Regions from separate parts of the Thermoanaerobacter sp. RKWS2 genome, predicted to be linked through region 2. Evidence: riboswitches for the same ligand, from Rfam matches in the RefSeq annotation. Region 2 holds a riboswitch; the other holds the start of a gene.
The links. A riboswitch is a leader RNA that binds a small molecule or an ion and turns the genes downstream of it on or off. The one in region 2 is predicted to bind cyclic di-AMP.
Positions count from the first base shown of each region.

Region 1: linked by a shared signal. The riboswitch ahead of OEI98_RS05790 (cell wall hydrolase) and the one ahead of OEI98_RS04855 (C40 family peptidase) in region 2 are both predicted to bind cyclic di-AMP.

Region 1 covers NZ_CP110888.1:1,132,974-1,149,582, reverse strand. The annotation lists gene OEI98_RS05820 (sensor histidine kinase) at 1-632, opposite strand, end outside; partial or broken gene OEI98_RS05815 (response regulator transcription factor) at 595-1,289, opposite strand; gene OEI98_RS05810 (transposase) at 1,733-3,010, opposite strand; gene OEI98_RS05805 (SHOCT domain-containing protein) at 3,205-3,393, shown strand; gene OEI98_RS05800 (SHOCT domain-containing protein) at 3,425-3,709, shown strand; gene OEI98_RS05795 (TMEM165/GDT1 family protein) at 3,949-4,509, shown strand; gene OEI98_RS05790 (cell wall hydrolase) at 4,563-5,366, opposite strand; cyclic di-AMP (ydaO/yuaA leader) riboswitch at 5,366-5,492, opposite strand; gene OEI98_RS05785 (hypothetical protein) at 5,551-5,709, opposite strand; gene OEI98_RS05780 (sensor histidine kinase) at 5,796-7,169, opposite strand; gene OEI98_RS05775 (response regulator transcription factor) at 7,159-7,851, opposite strand; gene aroA (3-phosphoshikimate 1-carboxyvinyltransferase) at 7,867-9,138, opposite strand; partial or broken gene OEI98_RS05765 (prephenate dehydrogenase) at 9,148-9,989, opposite strand; gene aroF (3-deoxy-7-phosphoheptulonate synthase) at 9,986-11,002, opposite strand; gene pheA (prephenate dehydratase) at 11,027-11,851, opposite strand; partial or broken gene aroB (3-dehydroquinate synthase) at 11,966-13,035, opposite strand; partial or broken gene pepF (oligoendopeptidase F) at 13,324-15,113, opposite strand; partial or broken gene sdaAA (L-serine ammonia-lyase, iron-sulfur-dependent, subunit alpha) at 15,115-16,007, opposite strand; gene sdaAB (L-serine ammonia-lyase, iron-sulfur-dependent subunit beta) at 16,020-16,609, opposite strand, start outside.
Region 2 covers NZ_CP110888.1:969,652-986,260, forward strand. The annotation lists gene polA (DNA polymerase I) at 1-1,399, shown strand, start outside; partial or broken gene coaE (dephospho-CoA kinase) at 1,411-2,005, shown strand; partial or broken gene OEI98_RS04835 (lytic transglycosylase domain-containing protein) at 2,029-2,588, shown strand; partial or broken gene OEI98_RS04840 (nicotinate phosphoribosyltransferase) at 2,672-3,705, shown strand; partial or broken gene OEI98_RS04845 (ABC transporter substrate-binding protein) at 3,725-5,307, shown strand; tRNA gene OEI98_RS04850 (tRNA-Leu) at 5,502-5,589, shown strand; cyclic di-AMP (ydaO/yuaA leader) riboswitch at 5,752-5,884, shown strand; gene OEI98_RS04855 (C40 family peptidase) at 5,890-6,813, shown strand; gene typA (translational GTPase TypA) at 6,933-8,756, shown strand; gene OEI98_RS04865 (lytic transglycosylase domain-containing protein) at 8,779-9,339, opposite strand; gene OEI98_RS04870 (hypothetical protein) at 9,476-10,267, shown strand; gene OEI98_RS04875 (DRTGG domain-containing protein) at 10,282-10,635, shown strand; gene OEI98_RS04880 (ATP-binding protein) at 10,607-11,056, shown strand; gene OEI98_RS04885 ([Fe-Fe] hydrogenase large subunit C-terminal domain-containing protein) at 11,065-12,372, shown strand; gene OEI98_RS04890 (DRTGG domain-containing protein) at 12,379-12,714, shown strand; gene OEI98_RS04895 (PHP domain-containing protein) at 12,711-13,415, shown strand; gene OEI98_RS04900 (complex I 24 kDa subunit family protein) at 13,586-14,068, shown strand; gene OEI98_RS04905 (ATP-binding protein) at 14,082-14,627, shown strand; gene OEI98_RS04910 ((2Fe-2S) ferredoxin domain-containing protein) at 14,630-14,995, shown strand; gene nuoF (NADH-quinone oxidoreductase subunit NuoF) at 15,011-16,609, shown strand, end outside.

The DNA.
Region 1 (16,609 bases), 160 kb from region 2:
GCAGTAAAATCACCTTTTTCAAGCTTTTTAGCAACTTCCGTAATATTAACTAACGGTCTTGTAATATAATTTGACACATAAATACTTATAATCAATGCTATAAAAATAGCTATCACCGTTGCTATAACATTATATCTGCTAATGTCATATAAAAACTTAAAATCCAAGTCACTCATCATCATCGGCCCATAATAAATTATATCCACATATCCCACTGTTTTTTCATCCACAATGATGGGAAGAGTTTTTTCAGAAATATTTTTCTTATTCCATTTTCCCATCATATTCATCATATATGACATTGAAGAAAAATCCCATATAATCTTACCATCTTTATCTCTAAGTCTTAATCCATACCCTTCCATCATAGCTGCATGACCAATTTCACGCCCTGTTGTACTTTTCCAACCTCCCTCAGATTTATACACTGCAGCAAGAGTGTTAGCTATATTGCTAAATTCTTTATCTGTTGACTTTGTAACATAATTTCCAAAGCTATTTATTATTAAGATGTTTGTTGTAATACTTACAATAACAATCGATATAAGAGCTATTGAAATAAATACAATAGCCGTCCTTGTTCTTAAATTATTTCTAAACATTTCCATCACCAAATTTATATCCAACACCATACACCGTTTTAATATACACTGGATTTTTCGTATCGTCTTCAATTTTTTGTCTTAAATTTTTAATATGTGCATCAATCGTCCTGTCATAGCCTTCATAGTCAAATCCCATAACTTTTTCAATTAATTCTTCTCTTGTAAAGACTCTGTTAGGATTGCGAATTAAAAACTTTAAAATTTTAAATTCGTTTGGAGTGAGATTTACAACTACTCCTTTTTTCTTCACCGTGTGTGCTTTAAAATCGACCACAAGGTCATCATTATTAAAAGACATTACTTCAGCAAGAGGTACATCATCACTTGTCCTCCTTAATATTGCCTTTACTCTCATAACCAATTCACGTGGGCTGAATGGTTTTGTAAGATAGTCATCAGCACCTATGGAAAATCCATTAATTTTATCACTTTCTTGAACTTTTGCTGTAAGCATCAATATCGGAACATTGGAAAACTGCCGTATTCTCTTGCACAGTTCCTCTCCTGAAATACCTGGCAACATAAGATCAAGTATAACAAGATCCGGTTTTTCTTTTTTAATGTATTTAAAACGTTATTGCCATTGGTTTCGGTAATAACGCTAAATCCCTCATGCTCAAGATATGACTTTACAACTTCCAGTATTTTTATTTCGTCATCAACAACAAATATCTTTTTACCCATTTTTCAACCACCCTTTATCATTTTATTGTAAAATTATGAATAATGTATGAAAATAGCTTGATAAATTTCTTTCTTCATATATTATACATCACGGCTTATGAAAATCTAACCATCTATTTTTAGAAATCATTCTAATTAAGCTGTATTTACCAACAGTTTATATCTTTTTTCTCTTCATATTTTCTTCAAAAGTAAGTTTTAAAATAAAGGTGAAAGCAAGTTAACAATTTTTCGATAAATAGGGATGTGCAAAATTAATAAAAATAATCACGATCAAAAACCAGAATATGTATGATATACAATATATAGTAATCAAAACTGACAATAAAACATAAAGAAAGTGGTAAGGGAAAAGAAAAGACAAAAAGAGGAGCTAAAAAAGGGCATAAATATCCTGTAGAAGTCAAATGTTAAAAAATGGCATGAACTAAATTCAGTAAAAGTTAAGCCGATTGCATCAGACCAATAAGGGACTTAAACTCATCAAATTTACCCAGTTTAATAGCTACAATAGCGACAGTAAGCAAAGTAATATGGCCAAAAGTATTAAGGTTGCTGACAGAATTAATATTTCTAACATAAGCCTTTTCAAAATCCAGAGCTTTAAATCGAGAATTATATCTTTCTGATTCTACTCTTAGTCTATAGACAGCCTTAAAATATAGGGAGTCTCTATTAATAGAAGACCTATAATCAGAAGATATAATAGCATACTTAGTACAGCCTCTATGCTTTTTGCCATTAAAATATTTAGGATGCTTTATAGGGCAGGCAGAGTCATCTTTAGAATTACAGAACTTGCAAACAAATTTTTGCTTAATAAAACCATCAAAATACTGCTTGCCGTCTTTGAGCATTTTAATACCTGCTTCACAAACGATATAACCATCATCAGTCAGTGGGGGATTTTTAGAATTACGCTTGTTAAGAGGAATAAAACAATGACCATGGAGAGTATCTCTAACAAAATTATAAACTCTCTTAACATCATACCCCTTATCGGCAATAAAATTAACATACTTAAGGTTAAACCACTTATTAGTCTTTTCAAGTAAAGACAAAGCAACTTCAAAATCGGGGACATCAGCGGGAGTAGTAGTTTCAGCGATAGGCAATCCAGAGATAGCATCAACAATAATATGATTTTTATAGCCCCAATAAAACTTATAACGTTTATTAGAAGAATCATTAGAAGCAGAATAAACGCCTAATTTACAATCCTTATCAGACTTAGGCTGATTATCTTTAGAGAATTTATTTTTAGAAAAAGACTTAGGGTTATTTAACTTAGTGTTAGCTTTAATAGGGGTAGAGTCCATGGAAATAAACTCACCAGAGATAATGCCCATATTTTTGAGGATATTGACTTGATTTTGAAAGATAGAGGTCAAATAATCATGAGAGAACTCATTAATAAAACGGCGGAAAGTCCAATAAGAAGGAAGAGGTTTAAGGATGTTAAAGCCACAAAGATGAGCAATGATAAGATTATTGCGGAGATAATCTAAAAGGTCAGAAATTGTACCGAATCTTTCAGCTTTCATAACAATAAAAGCTCTAAACATTGCATGATGAGAATAACCCTTACGGCCAGGACTAGAGGAAGGGAATTCAGGTATTGAAGACAAGTCTAGATTTTTAAACATAGAAGAATAGAAATCAATTTTAGACAGAGAAGTAAAGAGTTCAGGTATATTTAAAAGTAATTGAAGCTGGTACATGTAGGATTTCCCCCTCCTTAAAAAATATTTTTATGCGGTATATATAATAATTCGACAAATGGGAGGGGAAATCCTACATAAAAGATAAAAAATTCAAGAGTGATAGGAAAAAAGTATGTCTGTAGAATGGCTTAAATGAAGGCTTCTGAATTTTGCACAAGTCTATTTCGATAAATAGAAAGGAGTTGAAAAGTATGGGTCTTATATTAATCTTGGCAATTGGCTTTTATTTGTACAAAACAGGTGACCTGCAAAGAATGATTAATAATTTACATGAAACCAAAAATTACCAAACAAACGAAGCAAAAAGAATACTCGATATACGCTTGGCTAAAGGTGAAATTACAGAAGAAGAGTATAACAAATTAAAAAGTATTTTGTAAAATTTAAATATTTAGAGAGGAGGAGAAAATAATGTTTGGAGGATATATGATGGGTGGTTTAGGTCGTTGGTTTGGAGGATATTATCCTTGTGGTTATGGAACTTGGTTCGGCGGTGGACTTACCAATATATTGTTCTTAATTTTAATAGGTGTAGTAATTTACTTGCTAGTAAAACAGATTAGAAATGTTAACTTTTTTAAAAAACACGATACAGATCCTAATAATGAAGCATTAGAAATTGCCAAGTTAAGATACGTTCGAGGTGAAATTACTTCAGACGAATATACAGAAATAGTAAAAATGTTAAAAAAATAAGCTAAATAATTTGACATTATTGTTGTTTACATTGCTCCTATTGACATTTTATGATAAATTTTTTACAATATATTGAGTAAAGGGGAGTAGTTCGCATAGCTTATATGTGGTAAAGTCAACATATCGGGAAACCCTGGCTTTACTTTAAAGAACGAGACCTTTACATAATATGTTTTACATATTATGTGAAGGTCCTAATTTATTTATAGAGCAAATATAATAGTTGGGGAGGCAATAAAATGGAGGCACTTGTCACATCATTTGTCCTTATCTTTACTTCTGAGATGGGAGATAAGTCACAGCTCATGTCAATGGCCTTTGTTACTCTTTTTAAAGTAAGGACTGTTCTTATAAGTATATTTATCGCAGCCTTAATAAACAATGGTATTGCTGTGATATTTGGTTCGTATATCACCGAATACATTCCCATTTTTTATATAAAATTTTCAGCTGCTTTATTATTTTTGTTTTTTGGAATTTCAACTTTAATAGAGGAAGAAACAAAACAGGAAAAAATAAAAAATTCAAAATACGGTCCTGTTGCAACTATTATAAGTACATATGTACTATCAGAATTTGGAGACAAAACGCAATTGGCTGCTATAGCTTTGACTGCATCATACAACAGTCCTCTGTACATATTAATAGGCACTACTCTTGGAATATTTTTAGCAGATGTATTAGGGATAATTGTAGGCATTTATTTTAATAAAAGAATCCCTTCAAAATATTTAAAATATCTATCTTCTTTCATATTCATCGCCTTTGGTCTTTCTACTTTGTATAAATTGTTTTTCTAAGTCAAAAACGGGTACTTAAATTGTACCCGTTTTTGACCCTCTCATCGGAAGTTTTACCTGCCGTAACAGAAAACCATATTGCCTATTCTTGCCGCTATAGGAAGTGACCACAACCACGCATTAGTAGAACTTTGGTCAAAATAATACAAGGCTCCGTTTGTTGGGTCAACACCACTTAACGCATCTCTTGCTGCACTTATAGCGTCAGCTGAGGCAGGTCTATTTATCCACCCATTTAACACAGGAGTAAATTGGTAATTTCCGTATGCATCGACTTGATATATCACGTCTTTTATAGTATTAGGGAAAATACCACTTTTAACTCTGTTTATTACTACGGCCGCAACTGCTACTTTAGCCTGGTATGGTTCTCCATCTGCTTCCGCGGTAACAAGTCGCGCAAGGAGGTCAAATTCCTCTTTTGTGTAGGGTATTACACCCCTTTCAATAGAACCTCTGCTGACATCCTGATATGTCCTATTAGAAGAAGTATCACGGGGTATAATAAAGACTTGTCCAGGATATATTATGTCGCTTTTGTATCCGTTTGCAGATTTGAGCATATCAACAGTAATACCGTATTTTAAAGCAATTAAGTACAAGCTGTCACCTTTTTGGACAACATATGTGTTATCACTGCCCGGCACTTGTAAAACTTGCCCTGGATATATTATTGTATTTTGAAGGCCGTTTAAAGACATCAGCTTAGTATAGGTAGTCCCGTATTTTTGACTTATACCCCATAAGGTATCGCCGGGTTTAACTGTGTAAGTTGCGGCAAATACTGATTGGGAAATAAACAATCCGGCTATAACTGATGCGATGAGAGGTTTGACCTTGATGCGAATATTAAACATGTTGTTCCCCCTTTTGCCTCCGAGGTTAGTTGACGGGTTCGGGTTAGGGACACCCTACCACAAAAGTGGATTCACCCCAATTTAGTTCCCCCGTACCCCTTATCGGGGATTCGGCATATTTTTAACTAAATTATAGCCGGATATTTAACTTGTGTCCATATTAAACTGGTGGAAAGATAGGTACTTACTGGCACTCACTGTAACCACAGAAAGGACAGAAAACACAACCTCCCTCATGAACCAATTTAGCACCGCAATCCGGACATGTAAACACATTTACATTATTTTGATCAGCTTTATTTTCTTTTAGCTGTTTTTTATCCTCTGCCACTTGGTTTTTCATTTTAATCACCTCTATATATTGTTGTATTATTATAATACCACACAATATATAGAATTTCAAGAGCAAAGTTCGATAAAAAAATAACATCACCTTAAAGGCAATGTTATGGTAAATTCACTACCTTTCCCTACTTCACTTTTTACAGTGACACTTCCTTTGTGTTCCTCAATAATCCACTTAGCAATAGCTAATCCCAATCCTGCCCCACCTGTCTCCTTGGCTCTCGCTTTGTCTACTCTGTAAAACCTATCAAAAATATGTGGAATATCTTCTTGTGGTATACCTATGCCATCATCTTTAATTTTTATATAGGCTTTTGAATTATCTTTCCCCACATCAATTTCTATATTGCCATCTGAAGAAGTGTATTTTGCTGCATTGTCTAAAAATATCCTTATAAGCTCTTTAATGAGTTTTTTGTCAGCCGTTATATTTATGTCATTTTGCCCTTTTACAACTATATTTTTGCTTTCATTTAACATTTTTATTTCCTCTGCAACTTCTTTTATTACATCCTTTAAATTAAATTGTTCCTTATTTAACTTTATTGACTTATTATCTCCTTTTGCCAACAAAAGGAGTCTTTCAATGAGATGCTCCATGTCTAACGTTTCTCTTTTAATCGCCTCTATAGCCTCTTGCAATACGGCTTTGTCCTCTTTTCCCCATCTATCCAACATGTCAATATACCCTTTTATTACAGAAATTGGGGTTCTAAGTTCGTGAGAAGCATCAGAGACAAACATGTTCTGCCTTTTAAAAGAATCTTCCAACCTATCCAGCATGTCATTAAAGGTTTTTGCCAATCTTGTAAGTTCATCGTCTTCTCCATATATTTTAAGTCTTTTATTTAACCCATGGGCATCTATCTCTCTTACTTCTTTTGTCATATAATCCACAGGTCTTAAAGCCCTCTTTGTAACGAAATATCCTGCAATAAAGGACACAAAAATTCCTGCCGCATCCGCAAAAAACATCAAAATAAAAAGTAGCTTCAAAAACAAATATTCATTTTCCATGTCTTTTATCACTTGAATATAGAACACTTTATCATCGCTTTTAAAAATGGTATTGAGGTAAGTCAAATCCTTATCATATTTGTCAATTTTAACAGGAATATCTATGTTTACATCATGAGGAATATTAATTCTTTCTAATCTTTTAGAAGAATAGATGACATTCCCTTTTTCATCAAATATTTTTGTATAAATATTTTCATTTGGTATGCTTGAAAAAATCAAATCTTTTTCAGATAAATTGACGTCCCCTTTTATTTCCCCCAGTTTACTTTTTATAGCCTCTGCCTGGCTTGTTACTTGGTCCATTGCTTGGTATATTAAATAATATTTTAAGCCGTAAAGCACAGAAGCATTAAGCGCAACCAATATTACTGAAAAAACTACAGAATAAAGAAGAGCTATCCTTAAAGTTATGCGGCGGGGCCACAGTTTAATCTTCATCCTTATCCTCCTTCAAAGTGTACCCCACTCCTCTTATGGTGTGGATTAACTTCCGGTCAAAGGGGTCGTCAATCTTGCTCCTTAAATACCTTATATATACATCCACTATGTTAGTATCTCCATAATAATCATAACCCCACACACACTCAAGGATTTTTTCCCTTGTCAAAGCAATATTCGCATTTTTAATTAAAAACTCTAAAAGGTCAAATTCTTTTTTTGTAAGTTCAATTTTTATACCCGCTCTTCTTACTTCATGAGTTGTCAAATCCATAGTGATGTCGCTATATCTTAACACATCTTTTTTAAGATGCGGCTTTTTCTTTCTCAAAGCAGCCCTCACTCTTGCAAAAAGCTCTTCTATAGAAAAGGGTTTTGTCACATAGTCATCAGCTCCAATGTCAAGTCCTTCCACTTTGTCTTTTACTTCGTACTTGGCAGTAAGCATTATAACAGGTATGTCAGAATGTTCTCTTATTTTTTTTAAAACTTCAAATCCATCAATTCCCGGAAGCATTATGTCCAAAAGCACAAGGTCATAATCTCCTTCTAATGCCTCCTTTAAGCCAGAAGGTCCATCGTAAGTCACAGTGACAGTATATCCTTCATGTTCAAACTCCAATTGTAAAAAACGGGCTATGTGCTTTTCATCCTCTATGATAAGTATCTTTTCTTTCATCATTCATCACCAATGATATTATAGCATATCAAAGGTTTTATAAAAATCTGGATATGAAATATTTACACATTCAGCATTTTTTATCTTAGTTTCTCCTTCTGCTATAAGTCCAGCAACCCATAAAGACATGGCAATCCTGTGGTCGTTGTAACTTTCCACTGTATTTCCTCTTAAAAAACCCGTCCCTTCTATAATCATCCCATCTTCTGTTTCAAAAATTTTTGCTCCCATTTTCTTTAATTCTGAAGTGATTGTATTTATTCTATTGCTTTCTTTTACTTTTAACTCCTCGGCATCTTTTATCACTGTTTTCCCTTCTGCGAAGGCTGCTGCAACTGCTATTACTGGAATTTCATCAATAAGCCTTGGAATAAGACTTCCTCCAATTTCAATTCCTTTTAGCCTTGAAGTCTTAACTGTTATATCCGCTACTTTTTCATTGTTTATAGTTCTTTCATTTGTTAAGACAATGTCTCCTCCCATCTCTTTTATCACATCGATAATACCAGTCCTTGTAAGATTTACATTTACATTTTTTATAGTAACCTCCGAATTTGGAACGAGAGTTGCAGCAACAATAAAATATGCTGCTGACGATATATCCCCTGGTACAATAACTCTCTGCCCTTGTAATTTGTAGCCAGGGTAACAAGTTATTTTTGTGCCATTTACATCCACTTTAGCACCAAAAGAACTAAACATGAGTTCCGTGTGATTTCTTGAAGGGTAAGGCTCTTCAATAGTCGTTTTATCATCAGCGTAAAGGCTTGCCAACATTATGCTGGACTTAACCTGTGCACTGGCAATTGGCATTTTGTAATATATGCCTTTAAGTTTGTTTCCAAAAACCGTAAGAGGTGCAAAATTTCCTTCTCTTGCTTCTATTTTCGCTCCCATCATACTAAGAGGAGTTATCACTCTTCCCATAGGGCGTCTCTTTATAGAATCATCACCTGTAAGCGTTGTCTCAAACTTTTGACCAGCGAGAATACCCATCAAAAGCCGAATGGTAGTACCCGAATTTCCTACATCAAGGATTTTTTCGCTTTTATTTAAATAAAGCCCTTTTCCATGAACTTTAACATTTGTCCCTTTTAATTCAATGTCAACTCCTAAATTCTTCATACAATTAATAGTAGATATACAATCTTCTCCTAAAAGAAAATTTTCAATTTCTGTAATCCCTTCTGCAATTGACCCAATCATTACAGCTCTATGGGATATTGACTTGTCTCCAGGGACTGAGATAATACCTTTTAAAAATCTTTTCTTTTTAACTTCAATATCCATAACAACACCTCAAGTTATAGTGTTTCGATATTTTCTTGCATCTTCAAGAAACTTTTGTATGGTGTCAATATCGTCATTTTCTAAATAACAAATAAAGTCACTTAGGACTTCCCTGTAATTTTTTAGTAACTCCAAAATAACTTCTTTGTTTGTACAAATTATGTCTTTCCATATTTCAGTCTGAGACAAGGCAATTCGCGTAGTATCTTTAAACCCACCAGCTGCGTATTTAAATGCTTCACTGCATTTATCATGAGCAAAATTCGTAAGGGTAGCAGAAAGAATATGAGGTACATGACTTATTATTCCGACAATGGCATCGTGTTTATTATAATCCATTATTACCGGTTTTGCACCTATTTTTATTATTACTTCATTTATAAATAAATCTAAAACATCTTCCTTTACATTATCAAAAGGTGTCAACAAATAATTAGAGTTGACAAATAAATCTGCATCAGCGTTATCATAACCTGCCTTCTCTGTGCCAGCCATAGGATGGCCCCCGATGAAAAAATTTCATCGGGTAAAAATTTTTGCACTTCTTCCATTATAATTTTTTTTGTACTTCCAACGTCAGTTACAATACAACCTTTTTTTAAATAAGGAAGTATATTTTTAGCCTTTTCAGCAACTTTTCCAACAGGCGTGCATATAAAAACTACATCAGCATCTACTTGAAAATCAAGGTCTGTCATGCCGTAAGAAATTACTCCTTCTTCTAATGATTTTTGTAAACTGTCTCTATTTATATCAACACCAATAATGTCTATATCTGTGTATTTTTTTAATGCTTTTGCCATTGATCCCCCTATAAGACCCAATCCTACAATAACCGCATTTTTTATCATACAAAATCACGCCCTACTGCTTTAGCGATAACCTTTATGTCCTCACACAAAGTCTCAAAATTTTCAGGAGTAAGGGATTGAGCCCCATCGGATAATGCATTTTTAGGGTCTGGATGTACCTCAATAATGAGGCCATCGGCTCCTGCTGCTATAGCGGCTTTAGCCATAGGAGCTACAAGGTGCCATTTCCCAGTCCCGTGACTGGGATCAACAACTATAGGCAAATGGCTCAACTTTTTTATGGCTGGGACTGCACTTAAATCCAAAGTATTTCGCGTATAAGTTTCAAACGTCCTTATCCCTCTTTCACAAAGGATGACGTCTTTATTACCCTCGCTTAGGATATACTCCGCAGCACTTAACCACTCTTCTAATGTTGCCGCAAGTCCTCTCTTTAATAAAACAGGCTTGTTGATTCTACCAACTGCTTTAAGTAATGGAAAATTTTGCATATTTCTTGTACCTATTTGTATAACATCAGCGTATTCCGCCACTAGTTCAACTGAATGGACATCCATAACTTCTGTAACAATCTTAAGTCCAGTAAGTTCTTTAGCTTCTTTTAGCATCTTTAAGCCTTCTTCTTCAAGGCCTTGGAAGGAGTAAGGTGATGTTCGCGGTTTAAATGCTCCTCCTCTTAAAAATTGAGCTCCCGCTTTTTTAACAGCCATAGCACTTTCAAAGAGTTGTTCTCTGCTTTCTACCGCACAAGGGCCCGCCATTATAACTATGTTGCTTCCACCAATTTCGATGTCTTCTACTTTTACCACAGTTGGCTCTGGTTTAAATATCTTACTAGCAAGTTTGTAAGGCTCCACAATAGGAATGACTTTTTCTACTCCCTCCATCATTTCTACAGCCTTACCTTCTAATTTTTTCTTATCACCTATAACACCTATGACTATTTTTTCTTCACCTTTTGAAATGTGGTAACCTAAACCAAGAGATGTTAAAAGATTTGTAATATCAGAGATTTGCTTATCAGTGGCATCAATATTCATAACAATTACCATTTTCAATTCCTCCATTCTACCGTTCTACTTAAATTTAGGATATGAACCTAATACTTTTAAAAAATCCGTTCTACCTTTTAACTCCTCTAAGGCACTCTTTACTATTTCATCTTCTCTATGCCCCTCAATGTCCACCCAAAAAACATATTCCCCAAGTTTTTTCCTTGAAGGTCGAGATTCTATTTTTGTCATATTGATTTTTTTGTTGGCCAAAACCCCTAAAGCGTTATATAAACTGCCTGGAACATTTGGGACAGAAAAGACTATTGATGTCTTGTCTTTCCCTGTGACAACCCCGTCCCTTTGAGAAAGGACCAAAAACCTTGTATAATTTTCTTTTACATCTTGTATGTCCCTATCAATTATTCTCATACCGTAAATAACAGCTGCTCTTTCAGGACCTATCGCCACTACTCCAGGTTTAGATTTGACACCTAAGACTGCTTGGGCAGTACTGTCTGTAGCTTTTATTTCCGCATTGGGAAATTTTTTAGATATATATTCCCTGCACTGAGCAATTGCCTGCTGATGAGAAAGTATACAATGTACATCTTTAAATTCAACTGGAGCATCCGAAATCAAGCAATGGGAAATAGGTATTATCATTTCTCCTTTTATCATTATCCCATTTGCGTCGTTTATCAGCATATCTACGGCAATATTTACAGAACCTTCGATAGAGTTTTCAATAGGAATTACTGCCTCTTCGCATAAGCTATTGCTTATACAATTTATGACTTCCGGAATGGTGTTAAACTCTACAACTTCACAGTTTTCAACACCTTGTGTGTATTTTATAACAGCTTCTTCAGAAAATGTTCCTTTAGGACCCAAATAGCCAATTTTCATCCAACACCCCCTTGCAAATTATAATATTAGTGATATTTTAATACTTTGCATAAGTAGAGTCAAGTAAATTTTTCATAAAGTCTAAAAAAGATAAAGAAAAAAGCGGTTACCCGCTTATTTTAAAACTTTTAAGATTTCTTCCTCTTTAACAGTCGTAACTTCAGCTTTTCCTAAACCACGAAGAAGAACAAAATTTATTTTGGCTTCTCTACTCTTTTTATCAAGTTTTATAGCCTCTACGATGTCTTCTTTGTGCAAATCCTCATAATCTGTAGGTAATCCTGTCCTTTGTATTAAAGAAAAAATTCTTTCAAAATATTTTTCATCAATATACCCTAAATTTAATGCAAGTTTACAAGCGTATACCATACCTATAGCAACAGCTTCACCGTGAATATACCTCTCATAACCTGTTAAAGCTTCAATGGCATGTCCTATTGTATGGCCAAAATTTAATATTGAACGCAGGTTTTCTTCTTTTTCATCAAGAGATACGATTTTCCCTTTTATTTCGCAAGATTTTTTGATTATATGCCTTAATTTATCTTCTTCTAAATCTAAAATTTCATAAATGTTGCTTTCAATATACTCAAATAAACTAAAATCCCATATAATACCATATTTGATTATTTCAGCTAATCCACCAAGTATTTCTCTTTTATCTAACGTGTTTAAAACGGCGGTGTCTATATATACCATTTTAGGTTGATGAAAAGCTCCTATTATGTTTTTGCCTTTTTTAGATTGACTGCTACTTTGCCCCCTACACTGCTATCAACCTGCGCCAACAAAGTCGTAGGAATTTGCACAAAGTCTATTCCCCTCATGTAAGTTGCTGCGACAAATCCCGCTATGTCTCCTACAACGCCTCCTCCAAGAGCTATAACTGAACTGTCTCTTAAAAGTCCATAGTCATAAGCTTTTTCAAGAAGCCTTTGTGCCATTTCCATTGTTTTACTTGTTTCCCCTGCAGGAATAACTTCATATGACACATCAAAACGACTTTTTTTAAGACTTTCATTGAGTTTTTCAAAATACAAAGGATAAACATTAGAATCAGTTATTATAAATGTTTTACTACTTCTTACATGTTTCTTTACTATTTCTCCTAATTTATCAAAAGAATCATAGGCAAAATAAATAGGATAAGACCTTTCTTTTAAATCAACTGTTATAAAATCCAAAGTTCACACCTCACACTTTTTTATTTTCAGACAGACAAAGGGGACGGTTCCTTTTATCTGAATTTTAAGTTGAAATCGGACGGAAGGAACCGTCCCCAGTGTTTGAACTTTTGTTTGGAAAAATTGTTTACTTTATTATTATACAACATTAAATACATAAAAGTAAGCAGTTTTTAAACTTCTTCTGGCTCTTTATCAAAATAATAGAGGTACATGTCTTCAAATTCTGGTTCTACTGATTATTAAAAAACAAAAAAGGACAGTCTCTTTTACTGCCCTCTTGATTCATTATAGCATTTTTTCAAACTCTTCAAGCAATTTTTCAAAAACATCCAAAGCTTCGTTTACTGGTTTTGGAGTAGTTAAATCTACTCCTGCCTTCTTTAAAAGGTTTAAGGGATAATCAGAACTTCCGCTCTTTAAAAACTCCTTATACCTTTCTACAGCTTTTCCCCCTCATTTAATATCATCTGAGAAATAGCTATTGCCGCAGAAAATCCAGTAGCATATTTATAGACATAGAAATTTCTATAAAAATGTGGGATTCTCGCCCACTCATAGCTTATTCCTTCATCTACTACTATGTCATCTCCATAGTAGAGCTTATTTAATTCATAATATTTTTTGTTTAACACTTCCGCTGTAAGAGGTTCTCCTCTTTCTGCCATTTCGTGTATGAGTTTTTCAAACTCAGCAAACATAACTTGCCTATAGACTGTTCCTCTAAATTCCTCAAAGAAGTGGTTCAAAAGATAAAGTTTTTCTTTTTCATCTTTAGAATTTTTCAAAAGATAATTCATAAGTATAGCTTCATTGCAGGTAGAAGCTACTTCTGCCACAAAAATCTTATAACCTGCATACACATAGGGCTGTGTCGCATTTGAGTAATAGGTATGCAAAGAATGTCCCATTTCATGGGCAATTGTAAATACATCATTTAATTTGCCATGATAGTTTAAAAGTACATAAGGGTGAGTGCCATAAGTTCCCCATGAATAAGCTCCGGAAGTTTTTCCTCGATTTTCATAAACATCTACCCAACGAGAATTAAATCCTTTCCTTAGTAAATTTATGTATTCATCTCCTAACGGTTGTAGTCCTTCTAGCACGAGGTTAATTGCTTCTTCATATGTAAATTTCTTATCATATTCCTGTATCAAGGGCACATACAAGTCATACATGTGAAGTTCGTCTAAACCTAAAAGTTTCTTTTTAAGCCTCACATATCTATGTAATACATCAAGTCTACTATGTACTGTCTCTATAAGATTGTTGTAAACTTCTACACTTACATTATCTTCAAATAGTGAGGCTTCCAATGAAGAATTATATTTCCGTGTCTTCGCGTAGAAAATATCTTTCTTTACATTTCCTGCCATTGTAGAAGCAAAAGTATTTATAAATTTTTTGTATGTGTCATACATGGCGTTAAATGCGGCTTTTCTGACGTTTCTGTCTTTACTCTGCATGAAGCGTACAAAATTGCCATGAGTTAATTCTACTTCTTTGCCTTCTTCATCTTTAATAGTGGAGAATCTCATGTCAGCATTATTCAACATAGTATATACATTTGAAACAGATTCTGCCAATGTTTCTGCTTCTGCTAATATTTTTTCTTCTTCCGATGAAAGTACATGAGGTTTAAACCTGATTAAATCTTCAAGATATTGCTTATAAATCTTTAATTCTTCTAATTCTTCTATCATTTCCATTAATTTTTGTGTATCAATGGATAAAATCTCTGGAGCTATAAAAGAAGTAGCACTCATAACTTCAATATTGAGTCTCATGGCCTTGTCAGTCAAAGCTTGATATTTGGGATTAGTATTATCTTCGTCTCTTCTCATACGGGCATAGGCAAAAATTTTGCTGGCTGTCATCCCAATTTGGTCATTAAGTTTTAGTACCTCTAATAAATTTCTTGAAGTGTTAATTTTGCCTTTAAACTTTACAATTTCTTTTAAAAGCTCTTTTGTCTTGTTATAGTCTTCTTCCCACAAATTCTCATTTTCATATATATCCTCAAGTCGCCATTTATACTTATCTTCAATTTCGCTTCTATCTTTTAAAACCTCCACTTTAATCCCCCCGTTCAACTTTTTCAAATATCTCTTTCTTAAGCCTTATCCCTGTAGGAGTCTTTGCAAGTCCCCCTTCTGCAGTTTCCCTTAAAGCGTAAGGTATAGCTTTCCCTACTTTATACATAGCTTCTACCACTTCGTCAAAGGGTATGACACTGTCCATTCCTGCTATTGCAAAATCAGCGCATATCATAGCATTAAGCGCCCCAAGGGCATTTCTCTTTTCACAAGGGATTTCTACCAACCCTGCAACTGGGTCGCATACAAGCCCTAGCAAATTCATTATAGCAAAAGAAGCTGCCGTCAAACACTGTTCTGGTGTTCCCCCCATAAGTTCTACTAAAGCTGCTGCAGCCATCGCTGAAGCAGAACCTACTTCTGCTTGACATCCCCCTCAGCTCCAGATAAAGTAGCATTTTTAGCTATTATAATACCTATGCCGGTAGCAGTGAAAAGAGCTCTTGTCATATCATCATCACTTTTGCCAAATTTTCTCGCCACCGTAATAAGAGCTCCCGGAATAACTCCACTGGAACCTGCAGTAGGAGCAGCAACAATTTTACCCATAGAAGCATTTACTTCTGTCACTGCAAGAGCAGAAGCAGCAGCTTTTGCCATTGTTTCACAAGAAAGAGTATTGCCAATGATTATTCTTTCATATAGTTTTTTTGCATCTCCACCTGATAAACCACTTACTGATTTTAAATCTTCATTTAAACCTTTATTAATAGCTTCTTTCATTACTTTGAGGTTATTTCTCATCTTTTGAAAAATTGTATCAAGGTCTTCTCCTGTCTTTTCTTGCTCCGCTAGCACCACAATTTGCGATATTGGTAAGTTAAATTTTTTTGTAAGTTCTAATAGTTCATAACCATGATTAAATTGATACATTTTATACCTCCATTACATAGGATTTATTATTATGGCATTTAAAATTCCATCAATGTTTTTTATGGTTTCTTTTGCAACATCAGGTATTTTTTGGTCTGATTCTATGACCATAATAGCTTTGTCACCTTTTGAATGCCTGTACACTCTCATAAAAGCTATATTTATTTTGTAATCTGCAAAAATTTTAGTGACATTTGCCACTATCCCTGGTCTATCTATGTGATTTGTAATCAACGTTTCATATTCACCAGTAAACTCTACCTCTATGCCATTTATCTCTTTTAAAAGCACATTTCCTCCACCAATAGAACATCCTAAAATGCTGTTTTTCTGTCCACTTTTACCTGTTATTATCATTTTTACAGTATTGGGATGTGGTGATTCTTCGTCACTTTCAGTAAATTTAAACTTTATCCCTTGCTGTCTTGCTATTTCAAAAGAATGAGGCAGTTTCTCATCATCTGGGTCAAAACCTAATATCCCTGCCACAAGAGCCTTATCCGTACCATGTCCCCTATATGTACGGGCAAAAGATTCATACAATACAAATTCCACTTCTGATATATCCTCTTCCACAATTTCTCGAGCAATTTTCGCAAGCC
Region 2 (16,609 bases):
GCTGAAAAAATATTTAAAGGTGGATGTTCCATCTTATGAAGAGGTATTTGGCAAAGGTAGGGATAAAAAGAAGCTTGAAGAAATAAGAGAAGATGTACTTGCTGATTACATTTGCAGTAGATGTGTGCATCTATTTGATTTAAGAGAAAAGTTGATGAATTTTATTGAAGAAATGGATATGAAAAAACTTTTATTGGAAATAGAAATGCCTCTTGTAGAAGTTTTAAAATCAATGGAAGTAAGTGGTTTTACATTAGATAAAGAAGTCCTAAAAGAGCTTTCACAAAAAATAGATGATAGAATAGCAGAAATACTAGATAAAATTTATAAAGAGGCAGGGTATCAATTTAATGTAAATTCCCCTAAGCAATTAAGTGAATTTTTGTTTGAAAAATTAAATTTACCAGTAATAAAGAAAACAAAAACAGGATATTCTACAGATTCTGAAGTTTTAGAGCAATTAGTTCCTTATAATGATGTTGTCAGTGATATAATAGAGTATAGGCAACTTACAAAACTTAAATCTACTTATATAGACGGATTTTTGCCTCTCATGGATGAAAACAATAGAGTACATTCTAATTTTAAGCAAATGGTCACTGCTACAGGCAGAATAAGCAGTACCGAGCCGAATCTACAAAATATACCTATAAGAGAAGAGTTTGGTAGACAAATTAGAAGAGCTTTTATTCCGCGGACTAAAGATGGGTATATTGTCTCGGCTGATTATTCTCAGATTGAACTAAGGGTTTTAGCACATGTTTCGGGGGATGAGAAGCTAATAGAATCTTTTATGAATAACGAAGATATACATTTAAGAACAGCTGCTGAAGTTTTTAAAGTCCCAATGGAAAAAGTTACACCTGAAATGAGAAGAGCGGCAAAAGCCGTAAACTTTGGTATAATATATGGCATTAGCGATTATGGGCTTTCTCGAGACCTTAAAATATCAAGAAAAGAGGCAAAAGAGTATATAAATAATTATTTTGAAAGATACAAAGGAGTAAAAGAATATATTGAAAAAATAGTGCGATTTGCAAAAGAAAATGGCTATGTGACTACAATAATGAACAGAAGAAGGTATATTCCTGAGATAAACTCAAGAAATTTTACTCAAAGGTCGCAGGCTGAGAGGTTAGCAATGAATGCTCCAATACAGGGAAGTGCGGCTGATATAATAAAAATGGCAATGGTTAAAGTTTATGAAGATTTTAAAAAATTGCAGTTAAAGTCTCAACTTATATTGCAAGTGCACGATGAGCTTGTAGTAGATACGTATAAAGATGAAGTAGATATTGTAAAGAAAATATTGAAAGAAAATATGGAAAACGTGATAAAACTAAAAGTCCCTCTTGTTGTTGAAATTGGTATAGGGCCCAATTGGTTTTTAGCCAAGTGAGGTGTACAAAAATGCAAGTAATTGGACTTACTGGCGGTATTGCATCAGGAAAAAGCACTGTTTCTAAGCTTTTAAAGAAGATGGGTGCTGTGATTATTGATGCAGATATTGTATCGAGAGAAATAATGGTAAAAGGAACAGAAGCATATAATAAAATTGTAGAATATTTTGGAAAAGAAATTTTAAAGGAAGACGGAGAAATTGACAGAAAAAAAATGGGTAATATTGTGTTTGCTGACAGAAGGAAGCTTAAAAAATTAAATGAAATTACTCATCCTATAATAATAGAGCGGATAAAAGAAAAAATAGAAGAAGAAAGAAAAAAATCAGCAAAAGGCTATTGTATTAGATGCAGCTCTTTTAATTGAAATGAAACTTTATAAAATGGTAGATGAGGTTTGGCTAGTAGTAGTAGATTCAAAAACTCAAATAAAGAGGGTTATGGAAAGGGATAAACTTTCTTATAAAGATGCAATAAACCGAATAAAAAGTCAAATGCCTTTGGATGAAAAGATGAAGTACGCAGATTTTATAATAAACAATAGCAAAGATTTTAAAGCCATGGAAAAACAAGTTACACTATTTTGGGGAAGATTTGCAACATAAATCATAATATCGGAGGAGTTACTTTGAGGAAAAAAGTTGCGGTAATATTTTTGATATTAGTAGGTCTTTTGTTTACTTACGAGTTAAATACTCATTATTTTTTAAAAAAATTTATCCTCTTAAATACCACAATTATGTAGTTTATTACGCAAAAGAGTATGGCGTAGACCCCTATCTTATTTTTGCTGTAATAAAAGTAGAAAGTAATTTTAAAAGTGATGCAATTTCTAGCAAAAATGCTATAGGATTAATGCAAATTTTACCAGATACTGGAAGATGGATTGCCAACAAAGTAGGGATAAAAAACTACAGCGATGATATGCTTTTTGAGCCTAAATACAATATTCAGATGGGGACATGGTATTTGACTTATCTTCTTAAAACTTTTAATGGAAATATACAGTTAGCTGTAGCAGCTTATAACGGAGGTAGTGGAAATGTAGATGCATGGCTTAAAGACAAGAGATTTTCCAAAGATGGGAAACAGCTACATGCTGTTCCTTATCCTGAGACAAATAGATATATAAAAAAGGTGTTAGCAGTTTATCAGATGTATAAGTTCATATATGAAACTAAAAATTGATATAAAGATTAGTATATACAAAAAAAGCTGAAAAATTGGTATAATAGTATCGTTAAAAAAGAAAATAAAAAGGGAGGACACAAATGAAACTATTAAAGCATTTAAAAGACTTAAATGAAGTAAAAATTGAAAAGGATAGGGAGTTTTTCTCAGCTACTCATGAAGAAATAAAAAATGCATGGACTACAGATGTGTATTTTTTAAGAACCCAGGATATTTTGTCATATCTTGGTGTACAAGATAAAATAGTCACAGCGGAGATATTTCCAAGAAAAAAGGAGTTTTTGCAGGGTTACCAGAAGTAATGAGTTTACTTAAAGACAAAAATGTGGAAGTATGGTCTTTGGAAGAAGGGGACACTTTTGAAGCTAAAGATACAGTAATGAGGATAAAAGGGCCTTATAGTGAGTTTGGAATTTATGAGACGGCAATATTAGGAATTCTTGCAAGTTCTTCCGGTTGGGCAACAGCAGCAAGGGAGCTTAAAGAAGTTGCCAAAGACAAACCAATATTATGTTTTGGTGCAAGGCATGTACATCCAGCTGTGGCACCTGTGATGGAAAGGGCGGCTTTAGTAGGAGGGGCAGATGATGCCAGCTGTATTTTAGGTGCAAAATTAATGGGGAAAGACCCTAAAGGGACAGTACCTCATGCTGCTTTTTTGCTTGCAGGAGATACATTAGAAGTGGTGAAAGCTTACAGAGATATAACTCCCCTTGATGAAAAGATAACCATTTTAGTTGATACTTTTAAAGACGAAGTAGAAGAGGCTTTGAGGGTTGCTGAATTTTTAGGGGATAGATTATACGGAGTAAGACTTGATACTCCATCAGAAAGAGGTGGAGTTACACCTAGTTTAGTGTATGAACTAAGGCAAAGATTAAATCAAAAAGGATTTACAAATGTAAAAATTATAGTTTCTGGAGGTTTAAACCCAGAACGGGTAGCAGAACTTTCTGAAAGTGGAGCAGATGCTTTTGGAGTAGGAAGTTACATATCTGATGCTCAACCTATTGATATGACAATGGATATAAAAGAAGTGGAAGGAGTACCTATTGCTAAAAGAGGGAGAATTCCTGGAATTATCGAAAATAAAAAATTGAAAAAGATAAAATAGTTTTCGGAGATGATAGTTAATGAGAAAATTTATTATATTATCTTTCATTTTGATGTTTATTTTTACAGGATGCAAAACTACTCCGCAAAATATGGTAAATTTACCTCAAGCATCTGAGGACAAAACTAAGATTGAAGAAGAAAAGCCAGTAGAGGGTGGCACTTTAAGAGTAAATATTACTTCTTTTGATACATTAAATCCTTTTTTGAATGACAATGAGAGAGTAAGGCAAATGTTAAATTTGTCATTGGAAGGATTAGTTACCTTGGATAAAACTTTAAAACCTATTCCTCAATTAGCAGAAAACTGGCAGATAAATGGACTTAATATAAAATTTTATTTAAAAAAGAATGTTAAATGGCAGGATGGAGTAAGTTTTACAGCTAATGATGTAAAATTTACTTTTGATTCTTTTAAAAATAAGGATGTAAAAAGTCCTTATAGGGATATTCTCATTAACTATCTCTCCTCTTATAAGACAAATGGTGATTATGAATTTGAAGTTGTTTTAAATAAACCTGTTGCAAATCCAATAGCTTTGTTTACTTTTCCTATTCTAGCTGAGCACCAATATAAAGGTAAGGAAGATATTTTAAATAAAGATATTGTACCTATTGGTACAGGGCCATATAAGATATCTTCTTACAGCGTTGGCAGAGAAATTATTTTTGAAAGAAATCCTTATTATAGAGGCGACAAACCTTATATAGATAGTATAGTGTTTAAAATTGTGCCTGATGAAAATGCTATGATAACATCTTTTCAAAGCAAAGAAGCAGATTTTACTTTTTTAAGTGACATAGATTGGGATAAATACAAAGAGATTTCAAACGTAAATATTTATAAATACGTTATGCAAGACTATGTATTTATGACCCCTAATTATCAAAAGCCAGCTTTGAAAGATTCAAATGTTAGGAAAGCGATGTGTTATGGAATAGATGTTGACAAAATTTTGAGAGATGTATATTTCAGTCATGGGTTAAAGTCATGTATTCCCGTTCGCCCTGATTCGTGGCTTTATAGCAATAAAATAGTATCTCATAATTACGATATAAAAGAGGCAAATAAAATATTAGAGGAAAGTGGTTGGAATTTAGTTAAAGGGATAAGGAGCAATGGAACTTATCAGCTCAAATTTGATTTGCTGGTAAATGCAAATAATCCATATTTGATTAAAGTTGCTCAAATTATAAAGAATAATTTAAAAGATGTAGGAATTGAAATAAACATTGTACCAAAAGATTGGGGCAATTTACTAAGTTCTGTATATTCGGGTAAATTTGATTTGGTGTTAATGGAGTGGAATTTAAGTTATAATCAAGATATGTCTACAATGTTTATGACAAAAGGCAAAGACAATTTTATGGGTTATAGTAATTCTAAAGTTGATGAAATATATAGTAGAATTTTTTATGATTCAGAAGAGAATTCTTTAAAAACAGATTATCAGGCTTTGGAACAAGTTTTTTAGAGGAACAACCCATAATTGGCCTTTTCTATATTGAAGGAGCAGTTATGGCATATGACAATGTAAAAGTTGTGGACCCTACTGGATTTAATGTTTTTAACAATATAGAAAAATGGTATATCAAAAAATAGGTATTGACACTGACCTAAAAAGATTATATAATTCATAGTGTGACGAAATTAAATAAAGCGTGCGGTGGTGGCGGAACTGGCAGACGCGTACGTTTGGGTGTATGACTATTCAGTGATGGATATTTTAATTGAAATGATTAATAGGTTTGCCACCTTGACAAACGAGTTAAGTGAGCAGTATAATAAAAACGCAGGCGGGCGTGCTGGAATTGGCAGACAGGCATGTTTGAGGGGCATGTGAGAGATGATCTCGTGTGGGTTCAAGTCCCACCGCCCGCACCATAAATAAAAGAGAAAAGAGGCGTTAAGCCTTTTATTTTTTTGTCACACAAATTATTAATTTTTTATAAAATATATTAAAAAAAGATTAAAAAATTTAAGAAAATGTAATGTAAACATTGACTTTGACTGTAGGATATGATAAGATAAGACAAAAGGACAAAATATGCAATCTTGCCGAATCCGAAAGGTACGGAGGAACCGCTTTTTGGGGTTAATCTGTAGCTTTAAGCTGCAGTAGGGATACCTTCTGTCCCGCACCCGACAGCTAACTCCGGAGGCAATAAAGGAAGGAGATTTGCAGTGGATCAGCGGATAGGAAAGATGATTTTTGGAATTTCTGTGTTTGGTGCGACGCTGATTGGTAGCTCTTTTTTGAACCCAGCGTTTGCGGAAGGATTGGGAGTTGGAAAGATTACAGGCAATTATGTAAATGTGCGGACTCAAGGAAGCTTATCAGGAAGTGTCATTGCCCGCTTAAATTGGAATGACACAGTGACTGTGTTAGATAAGGAAAACGGGTGGTACAAGATAAAGCTTTCTGATGGAAGAGAAGGATGGGTTTTTGGTGAATATTTATCCGTAAGAAATTCTTCTAATGTCTCAAGAGGAGATTCGGAAAAAGCAGCAAGTGTTGGTATAGTGACAGGTAGTTACGTTAATGTGAGAAGTGAAGCGGGTTTATCTGGCAGCGTTGTAGCACAGCTTAACAAGAATACTACAGTGAATGTGTTGGGTAAACAAAATGGGTGGTATAAAATAAAGCTTTCGGACGGAAGAGAAGGATGGATTTACGGAGAATACTTAGCAGTGAGGAGTTCTTCAAGTATCTCAAGGGGTGAAGTAGATAGGAGTTTGATAGATAAGTTAATAGATTTTGCCAAGTCTTTTGTGGGGACTCCTTATGTCTATGGAGGTTCAACTCCAAAAGGATTTGATTGTTCCGGCTTTGTTCAATATGTTTTCAAGAATGTAGGTATTAATTTACCAAGAACGGCAAATGAGCAAGCTACTGCAGGAGAATATGTAAGTTATAACAATCTTCAACCAGGAGATTTGGTATTTTTTAAAACTTTAGGAAGCAGTGTGATAAATCATTCAGGAATATATATAGGTAATGGTGAGTTTATACAAAGCTCTTCAGGTAGAGGGAAGGTCATAATAAGTCCTTTAAACGAAGGGTATTATAAAGAACATTATGTTACAGCAAGAAGAATTATAAAATGACCTATGATAAAAAGAGTGCTCTAGAGAGTGCTCTTTTTTATATTGACTATTTTTATTCCTTGAGATATTATATAATACTGTATACGCGATATAGCCTATTTTATGGAAGGAGATACCTTATGAAATTTGTAAGAGAAGATGTAAGAAATATAGCCATTATTGCCCATGTTGATCATGGAAAAACTACTTTGGTTGATGCTATGCTTAAACAAAGCGGTATTTTTAGGGCAAATGAAAAAGTTGAGGAAAGGATCTTGGATTTTAACGATTTAGAAAGAGAAAGAGGTATAACAATTCTTGCTAAAAATACTGCTGTTAGATATAAAGATGTGAAAATAAATATAGTGGATACCCCCGGACATGCAGATTTTAGCGGTGAAGTAGAGCGAGTATTAAAAATGGTAGATGGGGTACTTTTGTTGGTAGATTCTTTTGAAGGACCTATGCCACAGACCCGTTTTGTATTAAGTAAAGCATTGGAACTGGATCTAAAACCTATAGTTGTCATAAATAAAATTGATAGGCCTGATGCAAGGCCTCAGGAGGTTATTGACGAAGTTTTAGATCTATTTATTGAATTAGGAGCAAATGATGACCAAATTGATTTCCCTGTTGTCTACACCTCTGCAAAAGAAGGTATAGCAAAATTAAGTTTAGAAGAAGAGTCTCATGACTTGAGACCTCTTTTTGATACGATTTTAGACTATATTCCTGCACCAATAGGAGATATTGAAGCACCATTACAACTTATAGTGACTACTTTAGATTATGATGATTACATTGGGAGAATTGCCATTGGAAAAGTAGTTAGAGGAAAAATAATTTCAGGGGAAGAAGCGGCTATATGTAAAAGAGATGGGTCAATACAAAAAGTTCACATAAATAATCTATATCAGTTTGAAGGACTAAAAAGAGTGCAAGTAGAAGAAGCAAGCTTGGGAGATATTGTGGCGGTTTCTGGCATAAGCGATATTGAGATTGGAGAGACCATTGCAGATAGAGATAACCCCGAGGCGGTAGACTTTGTTCGCATAGAAGAGCCAACAGTTTCTATGACTTTTAGTGTAAATACCAGTCCTTTTGCTGGAACTGAGGGTAAATACGTTACTTCAAGACATTTAAGAGAAAGGCTTTTTAAAGAGCTAGAGACAAACGTCGCATTGCGAGTTGAAGAAACAGATTCGACTGATTCTTTTAAGGTGTCTGGAAGAGGAGAGCTGCATCTTTCTATTTTAATTGAGACTATGAGACGGGAAGGGTATGAATTACAGGTTTCTAAGCCTACAGTGATTTTTAAAGAAATAAATGGAGTAAAAATGGAACCTATTGAACTTTTGACAATAGATATTCCTGAAGAATATATGGGAGTTGTAATGGAAAAATTAGGACCGAGAAAAGCTGAATTGATGGATATGCACACATTAAAGCCAGGAACTATAAGGCTTAAGTTTAAAATACCTACACGAGGCTTAATAGGGTATCGGTCTGAATTTTTAACAGATACAAAAGGAAATGGCATAATGACCTCTGTCTTTTATGATTATGCACCTTACAAAGGAGACATTCCTTCTCGTACGAGAGGCGCTCTTGTAGCTTTTGAGACGGGGGTTGCGACAACTTATGGCCTTTACAATGCTCAAGAGAGAGGGACACTTTTTATAGAGCCAGGTACAAAAGTGTATGAAGGGATGGTTGTGGGAGTTAATTCAAGAAGTGGAGATATTGATGTCAATGTATGTAAGAAAAAACATGTGACAAATTTAAGGTCTGCAACGGCGGATGAGGCTTTGAGGCTATCTCCTGTAAAAAAGATGTCCTTAGAAGAAGCATTAGAGTTTATAGATAATGATGAATTAGTGGAAGTTACTCCTCAAAGCATTAGAATACGAAAAAAGATTTTGGATTCACAACAAAGATATAAAAATGCAAAATATAACAAATAGGGGAGCCTTTTTGGCTCCTTTATTATTTATTATATAAGTCATTTAAAATTTTGTTTATATAATTTATAGTTTCTTGGTAAGGGGGAATACCTTGATATTTTTCTACTGATTGAGGACCAGCATTATATGCAGCTAATGCTAATCTTATGTCATGGTAAGTGTCTAACAAATTTTTTAGGTATCTTACTCCTCCATCTATATTTTGAGAAGGGTCAAAAGGATTGGATACATTTAATTCCTTTGCAGTTGAAGGCATAAGCTGCATAAGTCCCATCGCTCCTGCAGAAGAAACTGCGAATGGATTAAAATTAGACTCTGCTTTGATGACCGCTCTGATGAGATTTGCATCTACATTATATTTTTGACTGGCCCGTTGTATTAAATCTTCAATTTGTTGTAAATTTGTATTTTTTGATGGCGCATTATTACTCACATTTCCTGAATTGTATTGTTGATTTTCTATAGCATTGTTTAAAACTTCAGCAAAAGGTTTATCAGTGTTAAATATTTTTATATTAGCAGGGAGTCTGCTTTGAATTTCGCGAAATTTATTTTCAATTATTTGATTTACAATATTTGTCAATTCAATCCCTCCTATAATATATAATTCGACAAAATTCTTCTAAAACCTCTTTTAAAAGTGCAAATTAGTAAAAAAGTCCTATTAAAATTTTTAAAGGATTTTTTAAAGGAGTATAGTATAATATAAGTAAAGGTTTATGGTAAGGGTTGATAAAGAGATGAAAAACGAAAGAATGCTGGAAGTTTTAATTGTTGTATTAATAATTCCTCTAGTTTCTCTTTTAGCAGGTTATTTTATTTCAAAAGATATTGTAGAGCCTAACATTTCAAAAACAAATGACAGTGATAATTTTAAAGAGATGGTTGTTAAAGGAATTGACTTATTTGAAGTTGTTTTAGGTAGCTATTCAGATTTTGATACTGCAAAGTATCAGGATGATTTAATGAAGATGAAGGGAGTTTATTCCTTTGTTAGTAAAGATTCTGACAAATATTTGTTAATAGGTGGAATATTTTTAGATAGAGAACAAGCTGCTTTATTTTCTTCTTCCTTAAAGTCTCAAGGCATTTCCAGTGAAGTATATGTAAAAAGAGGGCCTTCTATAAAAATTGCATATGACAAGAAATTAACATCAGAAATGGATGTTTTTATGAACAAATTACAAGATTTTCAACAAATTTTTGATTATATGTCGGCTCTTTCTTATAAGGCTTTTAATGACAAATTAGAAAAACAAGAATTAGAGCAATTAAAGAGAAAAGTAGATAGTTTTAAAAATAGTAAGGAGGATTTTGGAAAAGAAGAAGTGACAATACTAATACAAAAGACGATAAAAATTGTCGATAAAGTAACAAATGATATTAAAAAAATTGAAATATCAGCTGCTTTAGAAGATGGGAATACCTTTAGTTTATTGCAAGAAAGTTTATGGCAATCTTGCGAAGAATATAATACCTTTTTAAAGACAATTGTTACGCAAAACCAATAATGAGGTGTTAAGGTATGAAATTAAAAGAGGTAAAAGAAATTTTAAATGCAGAAGTTATGGTAGGGGAAGAAAAATTAGAAGAAGAAGTGTTTACTGCCTGTGGAGCAGACTTGATGAGTGATGTTTTGGCCTCAAAGGACGAAAAGGCTGTGCTTTTGACAGGGCTTACTAATGTGCAGGTTATAAGAACTGCAGAAGTAGTGGGAGATATTAAATGTATAGTGTTTGTAAGAGGTAAGACTCCGGGAGAGGACATATTGGAACTTGCTAAAAAAGCAGGACTTGTGATAATGAAAACAAGACATCCTCTTTATATTGCCTGTGGCCTTTTGTATTCTAATGGCCTTACTTGTAGAAGTGGTGAATGAAATGGTACTTTATAGTTTAGATTTTGATGTTAAAGCGAGAGATTTTGATTCTGCAGGAGAGGTTTCCAGCAATTTGAGAGCAGTGTTAAAACAGCTTTCCTTAAATCCAGATGTTGTAAGGAGAAGTTGCATAGCTTGTTATGAAGCAGAGATGAATATAATAATTCATTCTTATGGAGGTCACATGAAAATAGAAATTTTTGGCGATAAAATACGCATAACTGCAGAAGACACAGGTCCTGGAATAGAAGACATTGAACTTGCCATGAAAGAAGGATATTCTACTGCTCCTGAAGAGATAAGGGAAATGGGATTTGGAGCCGGCATGGGGCTTCCTAATATGAAGGAAAATTCGGATTTCATGGAGATAAAAAGCAGTAAAGAGGGAACAACTGTGGTGATGGAAATTTTATTTAAGTAGGTGATAAAATGTCATATTTTCACTCTGTGACATTAGATAAGGATAGATGTAGAGGGTGTACTAATTGCATAAAAAGATGTCCTACAGAGGCAATAAGGGTAAGAGATGGGAAAGCAAGGATTATAAATGAAAGGTGCATAGATTGTGGTGAATGTATACGTGTGTGCCCATATCATGCTAAATTGGCGGTAACTGATAGTTTGGATATGATGAAAAATTTTAAGTACAAGATTGCACTTCCTGCTCCTTCTTTATATGGACAATTTAGGGATTTAACTATTAATCAAATATTGAGTGCTTTACTGGATATAGGATTTGATGAGGTTTTTGAAGTAGCATATGCTGCTGAAATTGTTTCTAAGTTTACGCGGGAAGCATTGGCAAAAGGGAATTTAAAAAAGCCAGTTATATCTTCTGCTTGTCCTGCTGTTGTGCGACTTGTACAAATCAAATTTCCTTCTTTGATTGATAATTTATTGGATATATGTTCTCCTATGGATACTGCGGCAATATTAGCGAAAAAGGAGGCAATTAAAAAGACGGGACTAAAGGAAGAGGAAATAGGAGTTTTTTTCATTTCCCCTTGTGCTGCAAAAGTGACAAGTGGGAAAAATCCTATTGGTATAGAAAAATCCAAAATTGATGGGGTTTTTTCTATGAAAGAAATATATGGCCTAATCATTGAAAAAGCTAAGACTACTGTTGTCAGAGATTTAAGCAAAGCTTCTATGATAGGTGTTGGATGGGCAAACTCTGGTGGAGAAGCATTTGGTACCTTTACAGAAAATAGTATTTATGTAGACGGGATACACAATGTTGTAGATGTTCTAGAAGAGATTGAATTAGGAAAATTGAACGATTTAGACTTTTTTGAAGGGCTTGCATGTATCGGTGGGTGTATTGGTGGACCTTTGACTGTTGAAAATAATTTTGTGGCCAAAAACAGAATAAGAAAACTGACGGAAAAACTTCCCAAAAGAGAAGAGCCTATGTTTGATGAGAAAGATATTGATTTTGAAGAGGTGAAATGGAAAAAGAAAATAGAAAAAAGTGAAGTTATGAAGTTGGACAAAGACATTTCTAAGGCGCTCGAAATGATGAAACAAATAGACACACAATACAAAGCCTTACCAGGACTTGACTGTGGTTCTTGTGGTTCACCTACTTGTAGGGCATTGGCAGAAGATATAGTGAAAGGTTATGCTACGGAATATGATTGCATTTTTATATTAAAAGACAAAATAAAAAATTTGTCTCAAGAATTAAATGAACTTGCAGGTAAAATTCCTCCAGTTTTAAGTGAGGGAAAGGAGTGAAATGTTATGAGGATAAAAGTAGCTGATCTTGTCAATAGAGGATTTAAATTAGTTGCAGGGGGCAACGGAATTGACAAAGAAATTGAGGGGGTGTATATATGCGACCTTTTAAGTTGGGTTATGGCCCATGCAAAAGCAAAGAGCGCCTGGATAACAATTCAAACTCATGTAAATATCGTAGCAGTAGCTTTGTTGGCCGAAATAAGTTGTATAATAATTCCTGAAGATGCGAAATTAGATGAAGAAGCTAAGAAAAAGGCTGATGAAGAAGGCATCCCTATATTAAGTTTTACAGGGACTTCTTATGAAGCGGCAATAACTTTGTACGAGATGATGAAATGATGCTTTATTATGATTTGCACATTCATACGGCTTTATCCCCTTGCGCTTCTGATGATATGACTCCTAACAATATTGTCAATATGGCTTCTATAAAAGGACTTGATGTAATAGCTATAACAGACCACAACAGCGCAAAAAATGTGAAAGCTGTGTATAATCTTGGATTAAAAAAAGGCTTGATAGTAGTGCCTGGTATAGAGGTACAGACAAGAGAAGAGGTTCACATACTTTGTTATTTTTATTCAGTAGATGAATGCGCAAAATTTAGCGAAATTATTAACGAAAATTTGATAAAAATTAAAAATGAAAAAACAATCTTTGGGAATCAATTTGTAATGGATGAAGAAGATAATGTTATAGAAGAAATAGATTACTCATTGTTAATTTCGTCAAATTTGAGCATTAATGAAATTTTTGAATACATGGAGGGCAAGGGGGTAGCAGTCCCTGCCCATGTAGATCGGCCTTCCTATAGCATTGTATCAAATCTTGGATTTATTCCTAATATTAAAAACTTAACAACAATTGAGATATCAAAAGGTATTGCGACAGAAAACTTTTTACACTCATATCCTGAATATGGAAAATATAAAATTATAAGGTCTTCGGATGCTCATTATTTAGGAGATATTTCTGAAAGAGAAGAATTCCTACCATGCGAGTTTGGATTAAAAAGCATTGTAGATTGGCTTTATGGCTAATATTTTTTGTAATCCTACTAAATTAGTTGGGATTATCAGAAAATAAAAATTTTTTTATAAAAACTTGTTAAAAATTTAATAAAGTTATGATATAATATTAACAAATAGTGAACAAAAAGTTTACAAAAGATATGGGATATGAAATTTTTAATTCACAAGGAGGGAAATAAATGGAGACCTTATACCAAAAATTCGGTAAAGAGAAAGTAGAGAGGTTTAAAAAGGCTTTAGAGGAATTAAAAAATATCCCTGGCTCTTTGATTGCAATTATGAATGAGGCTCAAGAAATTTTTGGATATCTTCCTATTGAAGTTCAACTTTATATTTCAAAAGAAATGAATGTGCCTTTGACAGAAATATTCGGAATAGCTACTTTTTATTCAAGGTTTACCTTAAAGCCTTCGGGTAAATACAAGATCAATTTGTGTATGGGAACAGCTTGTTATGTAAGAGGAGCTGCAATGGTATTGGGAAAAATAAAAGAGAAATTGGGAATTCAAGTAGGCGAAACAACTCCAGACGGGAAATTTTCTTTAGAACCTACTAGGTGTCTTGGAGCTTGCGGATTGGCTCCTGTTATGATGATAAATGGTGAAGTTTTTGGAAGATTAACTCCTGATGATGTGGATGAAATATTAAGTAAATTTGAGTAAGAGTTTGATTGTTATGAAAGAATTAGCTCTTTATATATTAGATTTGTCACAAAATAGCATAAGAGCAGGAGCAAAAAATATTTATATTGAAATAAATATAGATACTTCAAAAGATATGCTTAAAGTATCTATAGAAGATGATGGATGTGGAATGAATGAAAAATTTCTAAAAAAAGTCACAGACCCTTTTATAACCACAAGAAAGGAAAGAAAAGTAGGACTTGGAATTCCGCTCTTTAAGGAGCTTGCCCAGCTGTGTGAAGGAAACTTTGAGATTTTTTCTGAAGAAGGGAAAGGAACCAAAATAATAGGTACTTTTAAGCTTTCAAGTATAGACCTTGTTCCAATAGGAGATATGGCTTCAACAATTGTATCTTTGATATTATCTGCACCAGAGGTCGACATTGTGTATAAATACAGCAAAGATGGCTATGAGTTTTTGTTTGATACTAAAGAACTCAGAAAAGTGCTAAAAGAAGTCAGTTTAAATGATATTAAGGTATTAAATTGGATAAAGGAATATGTAAAAGAGAATATGAAAGGTGATATGGAGGTGTAATAATGAAATCTATAGAAGAATTAGAAAAAATCAGGAAAGAGACATTGGAAAAAATCAATTTGAGAAAAGATAGGTCAGGCATAAGGATTGCCGTTGGAATGGCTACTTGTGGTATTGCGGCAGGAGCAAGGCCTGTCATGATGGCGATATTAGATGAGCTCAGTAAAAGGAATGTGACTGATGTAATTGTCACAGAGACTGGTTGTATAGGTATGTGTAAACTAGAACCTATTGTAGATGTTTATGTTCCAGGACAAGAAAAAGTAACCTACGTAAAGGTTGATGAGAAAAAGGCAAGACAAATAGTTGTTGAACATGTTATAAATGGTCATCCAATCAGAGAATGGACTATTGAAAATTACGAATAGAGGAGGGGAAATAGCATGCTTTATAGGTCCCACGTAATGGTATGTGGTGGTACCGGATGTACATCTTCAGATTCTGATAAAGTAGCAGAGCGTTTTACAGAGGAAATAAAAAAGGCTGGTCTAGATAAAGAAGTATTAGTTGTTAGGACGGGATGCTTTGGTCTTTGCGAATTGGGACCAGTTGTTGTAGTGTATCCTGAAGGAGTTTTTTATAGCAGAGTTAAACCTGACTATGTTCCTGAAATTGTAGAGGAGCACTTGCTAAAAGGAAGACCTGTTAAGAAATATCTCTATGGAGAAAGCGTAACGGAAAAAGCTATAAAGCCATTGGAAGAGACTCCTTTCTTTAGAAAGCAAAAGAGAATTGCTCTTAGAAATTGTGGTATTATCAACCCTGAAGATATAAGAGAAGCAATTGCTTTTGATGGATATAGGGCTTTAGCAAAGGTTCTTACTCAAATGACTCCAAAAGAGGTTATCGAAGAAGTCAAAAAATCCGGATTAAGAGGTAGAGGTGGCGGTGGATTCCCAACAGGTGTAAAATGGGAATTTGCTTACAACCAGAAAGAAACTCCTAAATATGTAGTCTGCAACGCCGATGAAGGTGACCCTGGTGCTTTTATGGATAGAAGCATATTGGAAGGAGACCCTCATAGTGTTTTAGAGGCTATGGCAATAGCAGGATATGCAATTGGAGCAAACCATGGATATATTTATGTAAGGGCAGAATATCCTTTGGCAGTAAAAAGGCTTAAAATTGCTATTGAGCAGGCTAGAGAATATGGTCTTTTAGGAAAAAACATATTTGGGACAGGTTTTGATTTTGACATTGAGATAAGATTAGGAGCAGGTGCTTTTGTCTGTGGAGAAGAGACTGCACTTTTAAATTCAGTAATGGGAAGAAGAGGAGAACCAAGACCAAGACCGCCATTCCCTGCTGTAAAAGGTGTGTGGGATAAACCAACGATTATAAATAACGTAGAGACATTTGCTAATATTCCACCGATTATCTTAAATGGTGCTGAATGGTTTTCAAGCATTGGTACAGAAAAATCGAAGGGAACAAAAGTTTTTGCCTTAACTGGTAAAGTAAACAACACAGGTCTTATTGAAGTTCCAATGGGAACTACTTTAAGAGAAATTATATACGAAATAGGTGGAGGAATACCCAATGGGAAAAAATTTAAAGCTGCTCAAACAGGAGGACCTTCCGGCGGATGTATTCCTGCAGAGCATTTAGATACACCAATCGATTATGATTCTTTAATAAATGTAGGTTCTATGATGGGTTCAGGTGGGCTTGTTGTAATGGACGAATACACCTGTATGGTTAATGTTGCGAAATTCTTCCTTGAGTTTACAGTTGATGAGTCTTGCGGGAAATGTGCGCCTTGTAGGATTGGTACAAGAAGGATGCTGGAGATTTTAGAAAAGATAACTTCTGGTAAAGGTGAGGAAGGAGACATTGAAAAATTAGAAGAACTTGCTAAAACTATTAAAGCTACAGCTTTATGTGGACTTGGACAGACAGCGCCAAACCCAGTTTTATCTACAATTAGATATTTCAGGGATGAATACGAGGCCCATATAAAGGAAAAAAGATGCCCAGCTGGT